2 regions of the Roseibium sp. SCP15 genome follow, and region 2 is predicted to be linked to the other one. Evidence: predicted binding sites of a transcription regulator. Region 2 holds the regulator's gene; the other holds the start of a gene.
What was found. The regulator LexA, encoded in region 2, represses DNA repair genes until DNA is damaged. The targets are predictions, from matches to a motif close to TGTTCNNNNTGTGTTCNG.

Region 1 (7,938 bases), on a different contig from region 2:
GCGATACGGTCAAGATCCAGCGTGCGGGGGACGTTATCCCGCAGATTGTCGATATCGACCTGGAAAAGCGTCCGGCCGATGCCGAAGCGTTCGAGTTTCCGACTGTCTGTCCGGCATGCGGCAGTCATGCTGTTCGCGAGGAAAATGAAAAGACCGGGCGGGTCGATGCGGTAAGGCGTTGCACAGGCGGCCTTATCTGCCCCGCGCAGGCAACAGAGAAGCTCAAGCATTTCGTTTCCCGCAATGCCTTTGACATTGAAGGATTTGGCGAGAAGCAAGTCGACGCCTTTTACCAGGATGGGCTGGTCATGTCGCCGGCCGACATATTCACCCTGGAGGAGCGGGACAAGCGCGCGCTGACCGAGCTTCGAAACCGCGAAGGGTGGGGAGCCGTTTCAGCCAGAAACCTGTTCGAGGCGATCAACGCCAGGCGGGATATCGATCTTCACCGCTTCATTTTTGCTCTTGGCATCCGCCACGTAGGGGAGGGCAATGCCAAACTTCTCGCACGCGCCTATGGGTCCTGGGCCTCATTTTATGAAGCGATGAAAGCGGCCTCCGACGAGGCCGGGGAAGCCTGGGCCGAACTGAACGACATCGATGGGATCGGTCACATCGTTGCCGAAGCTCTGGTGGAGTTCATTGCCGAGGAACACAATCGCGGCCAGCTGGATGCCCTGCTTGAGCAGGTGCGCCCGAAAGATGCGGAGAAAATCGATGCGTCCGGGTCGCCGGTCGCCGGCAAGACTGTGGTCTTTACCGGCTCGCTGGAACGCATGACCCGCGACGAGGCCAAGGCCATGGCTGAACGGTTCGGTGCCAAGGTGTCCGGTTCCGTTTCCAAAAAAACGGATCTGGTCGTTGCCGGACCTGGAGCGGGGTCCAAGCTGAAGAAAGCCCAGGAACTGAAGATCGAGGTCATTTCCGAGGACGGCTGGTTCGATCTGGTGGGCGCCTGACGACGCTTCTCCGAAGATGTTTCGCCGTAAGCCGGTTTGATCATCGGCTGGCAGCAAGGTTCTGTTGAAAGATTTTATGTCATAGGCTTCGATAAGACGTATCGAGTCGGAGTGCTGTTTTGACTGATGTTCTTATCTGCGGGGCCGGACCGACCGGCCTTGTGCTTGCCATTGAACTGGCTCGACGCAACATAGCAGTCCGCGTGGTCGAGAGAGAACTCACGCCGCCGACCAACCCTCGCGCCTTCGTGCTGAAACCGTCCACGCTGATTGCAGCTGAAAGAATGGGCTTTCTGGACCAACTGCTTGAAGAAGGGGTTCGTGTGGATGCCATGTCCTTTTTCTTCGAAGGACGTGTCATCGCAACGGCAACTTCACCAAGTGAGCGCTGGCCCTGGCATCTCAATCTCGGCGAAGACAGGCTCATTCCGATTCTGACCGCTCGGCTGGAAAGCCTTGGTGTTGTGATCGAGCGCGGCATCGAGCTGACGGGTTTTGAGGAAATGCCGGATGGGGTTCGGATTGAGCTTACGAACAGGGCGGGGCGGACCGAGGAACTGAAGACGGGCTGGCTTGCCGGATGTGACGGCATACACAGCTCGATAAGGGAAAAGGCAGGAATTGCCTTTGAGGGACACGAGCGATCGCTGCACTGGCACGTTCTCGATGCGCAAATCGAAGGCTGGCCCTATAAGGACAGCCAAGGTGTGCTGTTCTTTGAATCTCTCATCGTCAGCGTCTATCGCACAAAGCAAGTTTTCAGGGTCTATTCCGCCTCCTTCGAACCAAGCAAGGAAAGCTGGTCCAGGGTGCGGGACTTTCTCAAGAAACACGTTCCTACAGCCAAGCTGGGTCCGGCAATCAACGACACGGCCTTTCACAGCAAGTCCAAGTTAAGCGCCTGTTTCCGCTCCGGCAGAATTGTCCTGGCCGGTGATGCGGCGCATGCAATGTCTCCCAGTGGAGGCATTGGCCTGAACAGCGGCGTTCAGGATGCACTGAATGTCGGCTGGAAACTGTCGGCGGTTCTCAAGGAACAGGCAGAAGAAACCCTGCTGGACACCTACGATCTGGAACGGCGCGCAGCAGCACAAGCGGCCCTGACAGTCAGTCAGGGAAACGACGATCTCTTCTCGGTGGCCGATCCCGCCGAACGTGCACGGTCGTTCCGCAAGTTCGGGGTCAAGATGGTTCACTACCTGCGCAGTGGAGGAACCGGTTATGAAGCTGTCATGGGGCCTTACGAAAAAAATGTCGCTGCGACCGGTACCGAGCCTGACTTTGGTCCAGGGCCTGGTGTCCACTTTCCCTCAGATCTTCAAGTTGCCCGGACCAATGGAGAGCTTTGCTACCTCACGGCTGAGCTGGGAGAAGGTACCCATAACATTGTGGTCTTCATCGCAGACGGCGGCGTAGAAGCCGGGCAGCTTGTCGAAAGTGCGATCGATCTGTGTTCAGCTCACGCAGAAGAAACGACGCTTACCGTGGTTGCGAGAAGCATAGAAGGGGCAGCGGCGCGAACTGCCCTAGATGCGCAGCACGTTACACTTCTGATCGATCAGGAAATGACGGCGCACAATCTGCTTGGTGTCGTTGAACGCTGCGCAATGTGGGTTCGGCCGGATGGCTGGATCGGGTCGCGACGCGATGACGCTGGAGACGTGGAAGCGCTGACAGGGGACCTGAGAGGTGCATTGCCGGGACTGTTCCGATAGCGGGCTCGTTTTGCCGGAGCACACGCTAAGGTATTAGAATCAAAGGATACTCACGCACAATTTCGTAGTGCATATGGATCAAACACACCTCAGATATGGGGAAAATTACCGATCACGTCAGGGAAAACTTCACCACCTGAAATTGATTCATTTGGCATTGGTCGGTAATAGTGTCGTAAATTGCCAAGTTTGAAACTAACGTTAAGTAACCAGTAATACGTACGCCCCAGTTTCAGGAGAATGATTGTTATTCTGGAGGGGCAACCGCTATGAAGCGTGTTAAGTTACAAATAGGATTGCTCGCTGCAGTTCCCATGCTCGCCGTGGTCGGGTTTGCTGCACTCAGCGTCTATGAAAAGGTCGTGGAACGTTCTCACCACGCCTTCATGATACCGATGACCCGCATTGCCGAGGACTCGGGCAACCTGATTCACGAAATCCAGAGAGAGCGTGACAAAACGGTTGTGTTCATCAACTCGGATTATTCCGCAGACGCTCGCTCGGTGCTCAATGCACAGCGGCCGAGGACAGACGCCAAGCTGAAAGTTTTCGACGAACATCTCGCATCTTTGAGCCTGGACGATCAGGAACTTCTTGAGGACCTGCAGCATGTGGCTGAGGAGGTTCACAAGATCGACAAGTTCCGTCAGGCGATTGACGGGCAGAACATGTCTGCCGACGAGGCCATTTCCAACTATTCGAAGGAAATCGAAGAACTCATTCACGTTGTCGGAGTAACGACGGAGGCAAGCCCCTCGAAGGAAATCACTTCCGAACTGCTTCCCTATCTGACCCTGGTTGAAGCAATGGCAACCGGCAGCCTTGAACGGGCAAACGGTGCCGCATTGCTGAAGGAGTTCAACGAGACAGGCAAGGTCAATCAAAAGCTCTATGTCAAGACGATTGCCAACTACGGCGCGGAATCGGCTTTCGAAAAAGAGTTCGAATCCATTGCCACCCGTGAGCAGAAGGCGCTTTGGAAAGCAACGCTCAAGGGCCCGGCCGTCAAGCAGGCGCAGGAGATGCGCCTGATCATTCAGAACCTGCCTGAAACCGGCGACTCAGCAGGTCTGAGCGAGGCAGCCTGGTTTGAAACTGCAACCAATCGCCTGGGCCTCGTCAAAAAGGCTGCGGAGGAATTTATTCATAGGGCAGAGGCCGCCGCTGATCACGATGTTGCCCGTTTCGACACGCAAATTCTTTGGCTGTCGATTGTGGCTGTTGTCTTTACCGCCATCACGCTTGCGATGGTCGCCTACCAGGTCCTGTCGATCACAAGAACGCTTGGTCGTCAGCGGGACACCATTTCGAGCCTGGCTGAAGGTAACCTGGACGTCGATGTTTCAGACACCGACCGTCCGGATGAAATCGGCGACATCGCACGTGCTTCGGAAGTGTTCCGTGACAAGCTGATCCGGCAGAAGGATCTTGAGGAAGAAGCCGAGCGCGGCCGCGTCCTGCGTCGTCAGCGCGCTGAGAAACTGGAGCGGGCGATCGAGCACTTCCAGATGTCTGTAACCTCCATCCAGGAACAGCTGAACGGCGAAACGGAAGGCATGCGTTCCAGTGCTGGCGAAATGGTGAAGATCGCCATGCATGCCGATGAAAGTGCGCGTGCCGCCAACGCCGCCACTGAAGAAGCGACAACAAACGTTCAAACGGTGGCTTCGGCCGCGGCTGAATTGTCGGCTTCCATCGGAGAGATCTCGCGTCAGGCAGCAACGGCGACCCAGATTTCCTCCACCGCGGCGGAGACCGCAGTGGCCGCAGATCGCGATATCTCGATCCTGGCCGAAACCGCCGACAAGATCGGCGAAGTGGTCGAAATCATCCGGGCAATCGCAGAGCAGACCAATCTGTTGGCGCTGAACGCGACCATCGAAGCAGCCAGGGCCGGTGAAGCCGGAAAGGGATTTGCGGTCGTGGCGGCAGAAGTGAAGGAACTTTCGACGCAGACGGCACGGGCGACGGATGAAATCGCCAGCCAGATTTCCGGTGTCCAAAGTTCCACTCAGAAATCCGTGACCGCGATCCGCTCCATCGTTGAGAAGATCGAGGAAGTTCGCTCGGTCAGCGAAACGATTTCCACCTCTGTTGATGAGCAAAACGCTGCTACGAGCGAGATCACGCAAAGCATCACGCTTGCCTCAGACGGTGCTTCCTCAGCCGCTTCCAACGTTGCCGGCGTGTCGGGATCGATCGACCAGACGCGGCAGCAGTCGGAAACCATGAGCACGTCCGCAGAACAGCTGGGTCAGGTTGCAACCAACCTCTCGGTATCGGTCAGCCAGTTCCTGAGCGAGGTTCGCGAAGACGAGGCAGCCTAGGGAACAGAGTTCCGAGTTATTGTTCTTTGGCTGTCCTAGAGGCCGGGGTCCCGCAACCCCGGCCTTTTCGTATGGTCTGCAAGGTTCTTGTCCCCACCATTTCCGGGAAATCCGTCTCGCCAAGAACATTTTGTTGCTATATTGTTCTCCGAAAGATCTTTTGACATTCGGACCAGTAAATCATGGCAGACCCGGACGGGTACGACGATCCTTTTGATGATCCCTTTCAGCCGATCGGCACCCGCGCCGATCCTGCTCCCGTTCCACAACGACCTCAGGGTGGGATCGCGGCGCGCGCCATGGCCGCGCGCAAGGCTCCGGATTATCTGACCGGTCTAAACCCGGAACAGCGACTGGCGGTGGAGACAACCGAGGGACCGGTGCTGGTGCTTGCCGGTGCCGGAACCGGCAAGACCCGGGTGTTGACGACACGCATTGCCCATATTCTTGCGACCGGTCTTGCCCGACCGTCTGAAATCCTTGCGGTGACCTTTACCAACAAGGCAGCCCGCGAAATGAAGGAACGCATTGCCGGGTTCGTCGGTGGCAATGTTGAAGGCATGGCATGGCTCGGAACATTCCATTCGATCTGCGTCAAGATCCTGCGCAAGCATGCGGAACTGGTCGGGTTGAAATCCAGTTTTTCGATCCTGGATACGGACGACCAGATCCGACTGATCAAGCAGATCATTCAGGCTGAAGGCCTTGATGACAAGCGTTGGACCGCCAAGGCGTTTGCCGGAATTCTGGATGGCTGGAAGAACCGCGCCCTGACACCGGACATGGTTCCCGAAGGTGAAGTGAGAGCTTTTGCCAATGGCAAGGGACGTAGGCTCTATGAAGAATATCAGGAGCGGCTGTCGATCCTCAACGCGGCCGACTTCGGTGATCTGCTGCTGCATGTCATCACGCTGTTCAAGACGCGGCCGGACGTTCTGAAAGAGTATCAGCAGCGTTTCCGCTACATGCTGGTGGACGAGTATCAGGACACCAATATTGCGCAGTATCTCTGGCTGCGTCTGCTTGCGCAGGGCAATCCGAATGTCTGCTGCGTCGGAGATGATGATCAGTCGATCTACGGCTGGCGCGGCGCGGAAGTCGACAATATCCTGCGTTTTGAACATGACTTCAAAGGCGCGGTCGTCATTCGGCTGGAGCGCAATTACCGTTCCACCAGCCATATTCTGGCAGCAGCCTCTCATCTGATCTCCTTCAATGAAGGACGGTTGGGCAAGACGCTCTTCACCGACTTTGAGGAGCCGGACCACGATCTCGTTTCCGTGGCTTCCGTCTGGGACTCGGAGGAAGAGGCCCGTACTATCGGCGATGAAATCGAAGCCCTTCAGAACAAGGGGCACAGCCTCAACGAAATGGCGGTACTGGTCCGTGCTTCCTTCCAGATGCGCGAGTTTGAAGACCGGTTCGTCACGCTCGGCCTCAACTATCGTGTCATCGGCGGCCCACGCTTCTACGAGCGCATGGAGATCCGCGATGCCATGGCTTATTTCCGCTGTGTCGTTCAGCCTTCGGATGATCTGGCGTTCGAGCGGATCGTCAACACGCCCAAGCGTGGACTTGGCGATGCCACGTTGAAGCTTGTGCATGGTCTTGCCCGCGCTGAACGCATTCCTTTGATGCAGGCGGCCAGTCAGCTGATCGATACCGAAGAACTGAAGCCGAAACCGCGCAACGCCCTGAAGACCGTGCTCGACAATTTCGAGCGCTGGCGGCGGCAGCTTGACCAGCTCAAGCACACCGAGCTTGCGGAAATCATTCTGGATGAGAGCGGTTACACCGAGATGTGGCGGCAGGACCGCTCGGCGGAAGCTCCGGGACGCCTCGACAACCTCAAGGAACTTGTTCGCTCCATGGACGAGTTCGAGTCGCTGCCCGGCTTCCTGGAACACATCGCACTGGTAATGGACCGGGACAATGCGGACGCCACGGACGCGGTGTCCATCATGACGCTGCACTCGGCCAAGGGTCTCGAGTTCGACACTGTCTTTCTTCCCGGATGGGAAGAGGGGCTGTTTCCGCACCAGCGGTCGCTGGATGAAAGCGGACGGGCGGGACTGGAAGAAGAGCGCCGGCTTGCCTATGTCGGCATCACGCGCGCCAAAAAGCGGGCCAAGCTCTATTTCGCTTCCAACCGCCGGATACATGGGTTGTGGCAATCCACCGTGCCCTCCAGGTTCCTCGACGAACTGCCGCCCGATCATGTCGAGATCGGTGAACCTTCTTCCAATTATGGCGGGTATGCTGGAGGCGGGTATGCTCCCTCACGTTTCGACAATGCCGATCCGTTCGAGGGAGGAAGTTACTCGACGCCGGGATGGAAACGTGCGCAGCGCGCCCGTCAATCCTCGGATGGCTTTTCAGAAGGTGGCCGCGGTTATAAATCCGCACGGATGAAACGTCAGGGGCCGTTGACAATTGAAGGGGAACTGGTGGCGAAGTCGGTCAGCGAAACGCCTTCAGACTTTTCCCTTGGCGAACGTGTCTTCCACATCAAGTTTGGCTACGGCGCAATCAAGTCCATCGAGGGCAACAAGCTGACGATCGATTTTGAAAAGGCCGGCGTCAAGAAAGTCATCGACAGCTTTGTCGAACGGCACTGAAGACAGAGTTTAGGTCGATCTGTTGTTGGGGTCCCTCGGGTAAGAACCGGCCGCAGGGGAGGTGGCCGACGGTTTCCCGCTAGGGTCTGGAGCCATTAATTCCGGCACTAACGAATGGCGGCATAGTGCCCATTCGGGCAGAGGTTGCATGGCGAATAAACGCCTGAAACCCAGGATGTCAGGCTGATAGCGGAATGGCCTGACGCGAGGCAATTCCTGGCAAAGGATGTGTTCGAAACTTACTTACCGAATTAAATGTCGGTGTGTGAGATGCCATCACTCCACTTCCCCTGGTACGCATCGATCCAATCGGAAAATG
Region 2 (7,938 bases):
TTGTTTTCTATACAATTTCAGGTTTCCCTTGGGGCGTGGAACAAAAAATGCCGCCAGAAATCTGGCGGCATTGTCAACAAAATCTCTGAGAAGGTGCCGAATCTTCAGAAAGAATCGGCGAAACCAGTTTAACGGCGCTGGTCGATAGGCACGTAGTCGCGTTGTGTCGCGCCGGTGTAGAGCTGGCGAGGACGACCAATGCGCTGAGACGGATCTTCCACCATTTCTTTCCACTGGGCGATCCAGCCCACCGTGCGTGCAAGCGCAAACAGAACCGTGAACATCGTGGTCGGGAAACCAAGCGCCCGGAGCGTGATACCGGAATAGAAGTCGATGTTCGGGTAGAGCTTCTTCTCAATGAAGTAGTCGTCATTGAGCGCGATTTTTTCCAGCTCCATTGCAACGTCCAGAAGCGGATCGTCTTTGATGCCAAGTTCGCCAAGCACTTCATGCGTCGTTTTCTGCATGATCCGGGCGCGTGGATCGTAGTTCTTGTAGACCCGGTGACCGAAGCCCATAAGACGGAACGGATCGTTCTTGTCCTTTGCGCGTGCCACGAACTCAGGAATACGATCAACGGACCCGATTTCGGACAGCATGTTCAGCGCAGCTTCGTTGGCGCCACCGTGTGCCGGGCCCCATAGGCATGCGATGCCAGCAGCAATACATGCAAATGGGTTTGCTCCGGACGAGCCTGCCAGGCGAACGGTCGAGGTCGACGCGTTTTGCTCGTGGTCAGCGTGCAGGATAAAAATGCGATCCATCGCGCGCGCAAGAACCGGGTTCACCTTGTACTCTTCGCACGGCACCGCAAAGCACATGTGCAGGAAGTTGGCTGCGTAACCCAAGTCATTGCGCGGGTAAACGAACGGTTGGCCAACATGGTACTTGTAAGCCATTGCGGCCATTGTCGGCATTTTTGCGATCATGCGCAGCGAGGCCACCATCCGCTGATGCGGGTCGGTAATGTCCGTGGAGTCGTGATAGAATGCCGACAGAGCCCCAACTGTTCCAACCATGATTGCCATCGGGTGAGCGTCGCGACGGAAGCCGGAATAGAACCGGTTCATCTGCTCATGGATCATGGTGTGGTACGTCACGCGCTGAACGAAGTCGTCCTTTTGCGGCTTTGTCGGCAGTTCCCCGTAAAGCAGCAGATAACAGGACTCGAGGAAGTCGCCGTGGTCGGCAAGCTGCTCAATCGGGTAGCCGCGGTAAAGTAGCGTTCCTTCGTCACCATCGATGTACGTGATTTTGGATTCGCAGGATGCGGTTGAGGTAAAGCCCGGGTCATAGGTGAACATTCCGGAATCGTTGTACAAGGACGAAATGTTCACAACTGACGGTCCGATGGACCCGTCAAGTACGTCGAAGTCGTGGTCGGTGCCACCGACGCTGAGCTTGGCGTTGTTGTCGGCCATACAGATACCCCTTTGCGTTAACCTTGCGCACCAGTCTGTTGACCTGCCCGAATGAGAGGATCTCAACAAAGGCAACAGATGGCACTGGATAAATTTTCGGCTCTTGCCTAGCCCATTTACTGCAGTGCCGCAAGCTGGCCGGTATAACGCTTTGGTCAAAGGCCCGTACGACCGCCGGTCTAGGGCACCCGTTCGCCATCAGGAACAAACGGGTGCATTTATCATTGGTCTCAGGCTTCCTGGTCCTTGATTCTGGCAAGCGATTCTTCGCGACCAAGTGCAACCAGTACATCGTAGATTCCAGGCGAAGTGCCGCGACCCGTGAGAGCGGCGCGCAAGGGCTGAGCAACTTTGCCAAGCTTGAGTTCTTTTTGCTCTGCATAGGCTTTAACGGCTGTTTCCAGCGCTTCCGGAGCCCAATCAGAAGCTTCAGACAGAACGGCGTGCAAATCCTTCAGAATGGATCTCGCGTCGTCTGTGAGGATCTTCTGGGCCTTCTCGTCGGTATCAAGTGGTCTTTGACGCCACAGATAAGATGCGCTTTCCGTCAGTTCGACCAGAGTTTTTGCGCGTTCTTTGAGGCCTGGCAGAGCTGCAAGCGCTGTTTGCTCGTTGCCTGCGTCCGATAGCCACGCCAGAACTTCCGCTCCGTTTTCCACATGGCTCAGATAGACTTTCCAGTGCTTCAACAGCTCCGGATCGTCGGTCGCACGCATGTAGTGGCCGTTCAGGTTTTCCAGCTTCTTGAAATCGAATCTCGCAGCAGATTGACCGACGGCATCCATACCGAACCATTTGATCATGTCCTCAAGGGACATGATTTCCTCGTCGCCATGGCTCCAGCCAAGGCGCGCCAGATAGTTGCGCATGGCTTGTGGCAGGTAGCCCATTTCGCGATAGGCTTCTGCCCCGGTTGCGCCGTGACGCTTTGAAAGTTTTGCACCGTCCGGACCGTGAATAAGAGGGATATGCGCCATCGCCGGCACATCCCAGTCAAGGGCCTGAAATATAAGTGTTTGGCGGGCTGCATTGGTCAGGTGGTCGACGCCGCGGATAATGTGCGTAATGCCCATGTCGTGGTCATCGACCACAACAGCCAGCATGTAGGTTGGTGTGCCATCCGAACGCATCAGCACAAAGTCGTCCAGGTCCTTGTTCGGGATGACGACGCGACCTTGAACCATGTCGTTGACGACTGTTTCACCTTCATTGGGTGCCTTGAGGCGAATAACTGGCGAAACACCTTCGGGAGCTTCAAGCGGGTCGCGATCTCGCCACGTGCCATCGTAACGGGGTGGGCGGCCTTCTGCCCGCGCTTTTTCGCGCATCGCGTCGACTTCTTCAGGTGTGCAATAGCAACGATACGCAGAACCGTTTGCAAGCATCTGCTCAACAGCTTCTTTATGCCGGTCGACACGCGAGAACTGGGAAATCGGTTCGCCTTCCCAATCCAGGCCAAGCCAGGTCAAACCGTCCAAAAGAGCATCTACGGCTTCCTGGGAAGAGCGCGCGCGGTCAGTGTCTTCAATGCGCAGCAACATCTTCCCGTCGTGGTGCTTGGCAAACAGCCAGTTGAAGAGCGCTGTTCGGGCGCCGCCAATGTGCAGGAAGCCTGTCGGGGAAGGGGCGAAACGCGTGACGATTTTTTGTGCCATGGTGCTTTCTGAAAGTCTCTGTCAGAACATTTGCGCTGATTGCGCCTTTAGGTGGCGCCGGTTTAGCACAGGCTTTCTTCAGGCAAAATAGGGCCTTCTGTGTTTCTTCCTTGAAGGCGTGCTACAAGCAGTGGGTGGAGTACGGAACACAAACACCGCCAAAAATTAAAAGCCGCCGCGACGCGGAGGCGGGGAGGCGTACAGGCCCGAAATCACACTCCTCCAATCAGCATTCCCAACGCAGAACTAGTGCCAAAACCGGTATCCACTTCCTGCCTCTATTTTCCAGGAAGACAAGAGGCGCATCACAAGAGGCAGGAAATAGCCGGTTCTGGGAGGAGCAGGGACTTCTATGGGTCGGCTTTGCATTTGCCGCTGGTATCGCATGTTATCTTGCGCTTCCCGGCGAACCCTATTGGCTGTTGCTGGGAGCGCTTTTTACGTTGGCGAGCGGGTTGGTTATCCGTTTCGGGGCTTCCCGGCCGGGCGGAAAACTCATCCTGCTTGCGTTGGCATTCTTGGGGGGCGTGACCATCGGTTCGGTGAGAACTGCTTTTGTCGACGCGCCGAAGCTTGCTGAAGAAATGAACGTGAACCTCACCGGCCACGCGATCGAGAAGAGAAGCAATGCCTCAGGTGTGCGACTCCTATTAAGCGTCTCGAGTGTCGAGGGGCGATCAAGAGAGACGCTCGGCTTTCCGAAATTTGTTCGGCTGCGTGTACCTGCAGATCCTCCCATCAAGGTTGGTGACAGGATTGAGGTGCGGGTCAGATTGTTTCCGCCTGCAGGTCCGGTTGCGCCGGGAGACTATGACTTTTCTTTTCGGGCTTTCTATTCGCAAATAGGTGCAACTGGTTTCAGCTTTGGTGCACCGACGTTGATCCGGGAAGACGAGAAACCTGTGAGCCTGCAATTGCGTTCAGCTTTACAGGGCCTGCGAGGCACTATCGGTGCGAAGATCCAGGCGGCACTGGGAGACACGCCGGAAACAAGTCTTGTCGTTGCCCTTCTGGTCGGTGACCGAAGCGGCATTGCTGAAAAACAGGAGGACGATCTCAGGGCGGCTGGACTTGCGCATATCCTGGCAATTTCCGGGTTGCATATGGCGCTGTTCGCCGGCGGTGCCTATGGACTTGCCTTGCTGATCTTCGCGAGCATTCCGGCGTTGCCACTTCGTTGGGAAACGCAAAAATGGGCTGCATCTGCTGCCCTGTTTGCGGCGCTTGTCTATCTTTTCCTTTCCGGCGCTTCCGTCGCGACGCAGCGTTCCTTCCTCATGATTGGACTCGTCTTCCTAGGCATTCTTGTTGGCAGACGTGGGTTAACGCTGCGAAGCGTCGCGATCGCCGGTCTTTTCTTGTTGTTGCTAGCGCCTGAGCGTCTGTTCTTTCCCGGATTTCAAATGTCCTTTGCCGCTGTCATCTGTCTGATTGCTGTTTACGAGATATGGCGAAACCGCGAACGAACATTCAGTCGGGCACGCCAGATAGATGCCAGCGTGCTGTCTCGCGTACTGCAGCATGTCTTGCGTTGGGGTGCCGGACTTATTGTAACTGCCTGCATTGCCGGTCTTGCGACAGGGCTCATTGGGGCACATCATTTCGGTAGGATCGCGTCCTTTGGTGTTGTCGGCAACTTTTTGGGAATGCCGGTTTTTTCTCTCCTGATCATGCCGTTTGGCGTGTTGGCATTGGTGCTGATGCCACTGGGATTGGCATCGCTTCCGTTGATCGTCATGTCTGCTGGAATATCCTTGTTGCTTAAAATTGCCTCTTTCACTGCTCAACTTGATGCTGATGCCGGAGTGATTGGAAAACTGAGTGCGCCGGTTGCATTGTTGTTTGTCGCGTCTTTGTTCGCTGCATTGCTTCTTGCGGGACGAAAGCGCCTATGGGCAATTGCCCCATTGGCAGCGGGAATGATGTTTCTCGTACAACACAGACCTCCGGATATTCAGATTGCGGCCTCCGGCACAAGGATTGCTGCCAGAGATGAAGAGGGGCTGCTTCGGTGGGCCGGGAGGCGACAGTCATTTGCAACGGACATCTGGTATGCAGGGGAAGGAGTCCCGAAGTCAGCGATTGGATCGCGCAAGATGAAGTCGCCCCAGATTACATGCGACTCAGATGGGTGTGTAATCTCGGCTTATCCGGCAAGTGCAGGTGATGATTCGAATGCGAAGACACAAGTGCCGTTGAAACTTGCGCTTCCAAAATCAGCAGAAGCATTTCGCCTGGATTGCAAATATGCCGACATTATCGTGTCCGACCTAAAGGTTCGCGCAAATTGTCCAGATGTAACCTCGATAGGAGGATCAGTTCGTCAGGAACGCGGCGCCATATCCATATGGCTTTCGAATGGGAAAAAAGATCATCCAGTGCAAAAAGCATCGCCTGAAGCTGGCAGTCAGCCCGGCGCAAAAATAGCAAAACTAAAGTTCGCAGTGCCCGCTAATCCTCGCCCCTGGCATGAACCAGGCACATTTACCCGCGAGCAACTCAGGAAGGTGAAATAGGGTAAATAGCCTCGCAACATCACACTGCCATCAGGTGCAATGAACAGACACTGTTGTAAACCTGCCAAGTACGATACCAGGCAGGTTCAGTCCTTGATCAGTATTGCCGGAACAGGGCAACCAGGCGGCCCTGAACTCGAACGCGGCCAGGACCGAATATCCTGGTTTCATACGCCGGGTTTGCTGCCTCGAGGGCTATGGAAGCACCTTTCTTGCGCAAACGCTTCAAGGTTGCTTCTTCATCATCCACGAGCGCCACGACGATGTCACCGCTATCAGCGCTGTCTGTCCGTCGGATCAGCACAGTATCACCATCCAGAATGCCGGCTTCGATCATGGAGTCGCCTCGCACCTCGAGGGCGTAATGCTCGCCTTTGCCGAGAAGTTCCTGAGGAACGGTGATGGAGTGACTGTGCGTCTGGATCGCTTCGATCGGAACACCGGCTGCGATCCGTCCCATGACCGGAATTTCAGTGCCGACTGTTTCCGCTACCGGAGCTGGAGGCGGTGTCTCCTGCTTGCCCAGCGATCCTTCAATCACTTCAGGAGAGAAGCTGCCGCGCGGACGAGGGGACCCAAGTCCGGGAGCAATCGAGTCGGGCAGGCGGACAACTTCCATTGCGCGTGCGCGGTTCGGCAGGCGCCGGATGAACCCACGTTCCTCCAATGCCGTAATCAGGCGATGAATGCCGGATTTTGATCGAAGGTCCAAGGCGTCCTTCATTTCGTCAAATGACGGTGGAACACCCGTTTCCTTCAGTCTTTCATGAATGAACATGAGCAGTTCATACTGCTTGCGCGTTAGCATATCGGCTTCCCCTGACCGCGAGAATCAAGTGGTACAAATCAAGAACACACTACCTGTTCCTATTGTGTTCTGCAAGGGTAAATGTTCTCTTACTGTTCCCTTGGATGCCGAAGTTGATGAGGCAATAGCTTAGGCTTACGAGTTAGGTCTCAACGCTTTGCGAAGTGAATTGAGCCAGCAGCAGCAGTTCGCAGGTTACCAGCGTCGGTGCGCCTGCCGGCTTGACCGTGCCTTCGTAAATCTGTCCGGTCAGGTCAACGCATCGAACGGGCAGGTTCAGGTTCTGGTTCTGTCCGCGGCCTGCTCCAGGTCTCACAAGAATTTCCGAAATCAGTCCCGGCATTGTCTGGCCGTCGATAAACTGTGCTCCGGCGAAACTTCCAAGTCCGAAGACGTCGTATGTCGTGTCACCAAGGCAATCAGCCAGAGCGGCTATGCTTTCATGCATGTCTTCAAAAGGGGCGAGCGTGGTTATGATTGCATTGTGGTCAAGGTCCGATGGGCTGAGCTGATCCTGCTTGACGCGGAAAAGAGTAAATTCGGTCTCCGGGTCTGGTTCCGCAACGAAGCGCGCTCCTTTTAATCCAAATCCCTTCAGTTGCGCGGAGCGGGCAATGGTCAGCGTTTCGGGCAGGAGATGCCCAAGTCTCGCTTGGCCATTTTCATACCAGTACGCATGAATGTGAGCGAACCAGTTTCCGTCCCGCCATCCAAGAATGGCAACGGCTTCTTCGAGAGCCACACCGCCTGATGAATGGGTGTCGCTGTACCAGGCGGCATGACGGTCGTCGATTGCTCTGTCCGGCATGACGAAGTTGAAAGGCTGCAGGCTCAGTCCTCCAAGATCAAGAACTGCAGATCCAAAGCCTTCGCGCTCCGCCCAGTTGCCAAGAGCCGAAAGCAATGGTTGCCCATTCGCCAATTCAAGAATGACGGGTTCTGCGAGGCACGAAGCGTGAGGTCTGCGATCTTCCGCGACCGGACCGGGGTGCCTGATGTCCGAGAGAGATTCTGGAGCCGGTCGTCTCACAGCAGGTCTTTCTCTTCGAGATGTTCCCGAACAAGTTTCTTCGTGATCTTGCCATAGGCACTGGTCGGCATTTGTTCGATGAAGAGATATCGCGCCGGAAGTTTGTATTTGGCGACCTTTCCGATGAGGAATTCTGAAAGATGAGCATCTTCCGGCGTTGTTCCTGCTTCCGCGACACATACGGCGAGGCCAACTTCACCCCACTGACGGTCCGGAATACCGATGATTGCGACTTCGGAAATGTCCGGATGGGTGAGCAGAACCTCTTCGATTTCCTTCGGATACACGTTCGAGCCGCCAGAAATGTACATGTCGGAGGCTCTGCCCGTGAGGTAGAGATAGCGCTGTTCGTCCATATGGCCGATATCACCGGTTCGAAACCAGCCATTGCGGAATGATTTTGCGTTTGCGCCGTCATCTTCAAGATACCCGGCACAGACCGCAGGACCTATGACGCAGACCTCTCCGGTTTCGTGCGGTCCAAGGATACCGCCGTCGTCGTCCTGGA

Region 1: the regulator LexA is predicted to act here: its motif matches at 5,133-5,150, upstream of ABLO27_RS17160 (ATP-dependent helicase).

What each region holds. Positions count from the first base shown of each region.
Region 1 covers NZ_JBDZYI010000003.1:697,081-705,018, reverse strand. The annotation lists gene ligA (NAD-dependent DNA ligase LigA) at 1-959, shown strand, start outside; gene ABLO27_RS17170 (FAD-dependent monooxygenase) at 1,079-2,674, shown strand; gene ABLO27_RS17165 (methyl-accepting chemotaxis protein) at 2,944-5,001, shown strand; gene ABLO27_RS17160 (ATP-dependent helicase) at 5,184-7,619, shown strand; gene ABLO27_RS17155 (SMI1/KNR4 family protein) at 7,871-7,938, opposite strand, start outside.
Region 2 covers NZ_JBDZYI010000001.1:1,375,191-1,383,128, reverse strand. The annotation lists gene gltA (citrate synthase) at 129-1,421, opposite strand; gene gltX (glutamate--tRNA ligase) at 1,652-3,076, opposite strand; partial or broken gene ABLO27_RS06260 (ComEC/Rec2 family competence protein) at 3,070-3,936, shown strand; gene ABLO27_RS06255 (hypothetical protein) at 4,003-4,155, opposite strand; gene ABLO27_RS06250 (ComEC/Rec2 family competence protein) at 4,087-5,592, shown strand; gene lexA (transcriptional repressor LexA) at 5,690-6,400, opposite strand; gene ABLO27_RS06240 (hypothetical protein) at 6,543-7,430, opposite strand; gene ABLO27_RS06235 (acyl-CoA synthetase) at 7,427-7,938, opposite strand, start outside.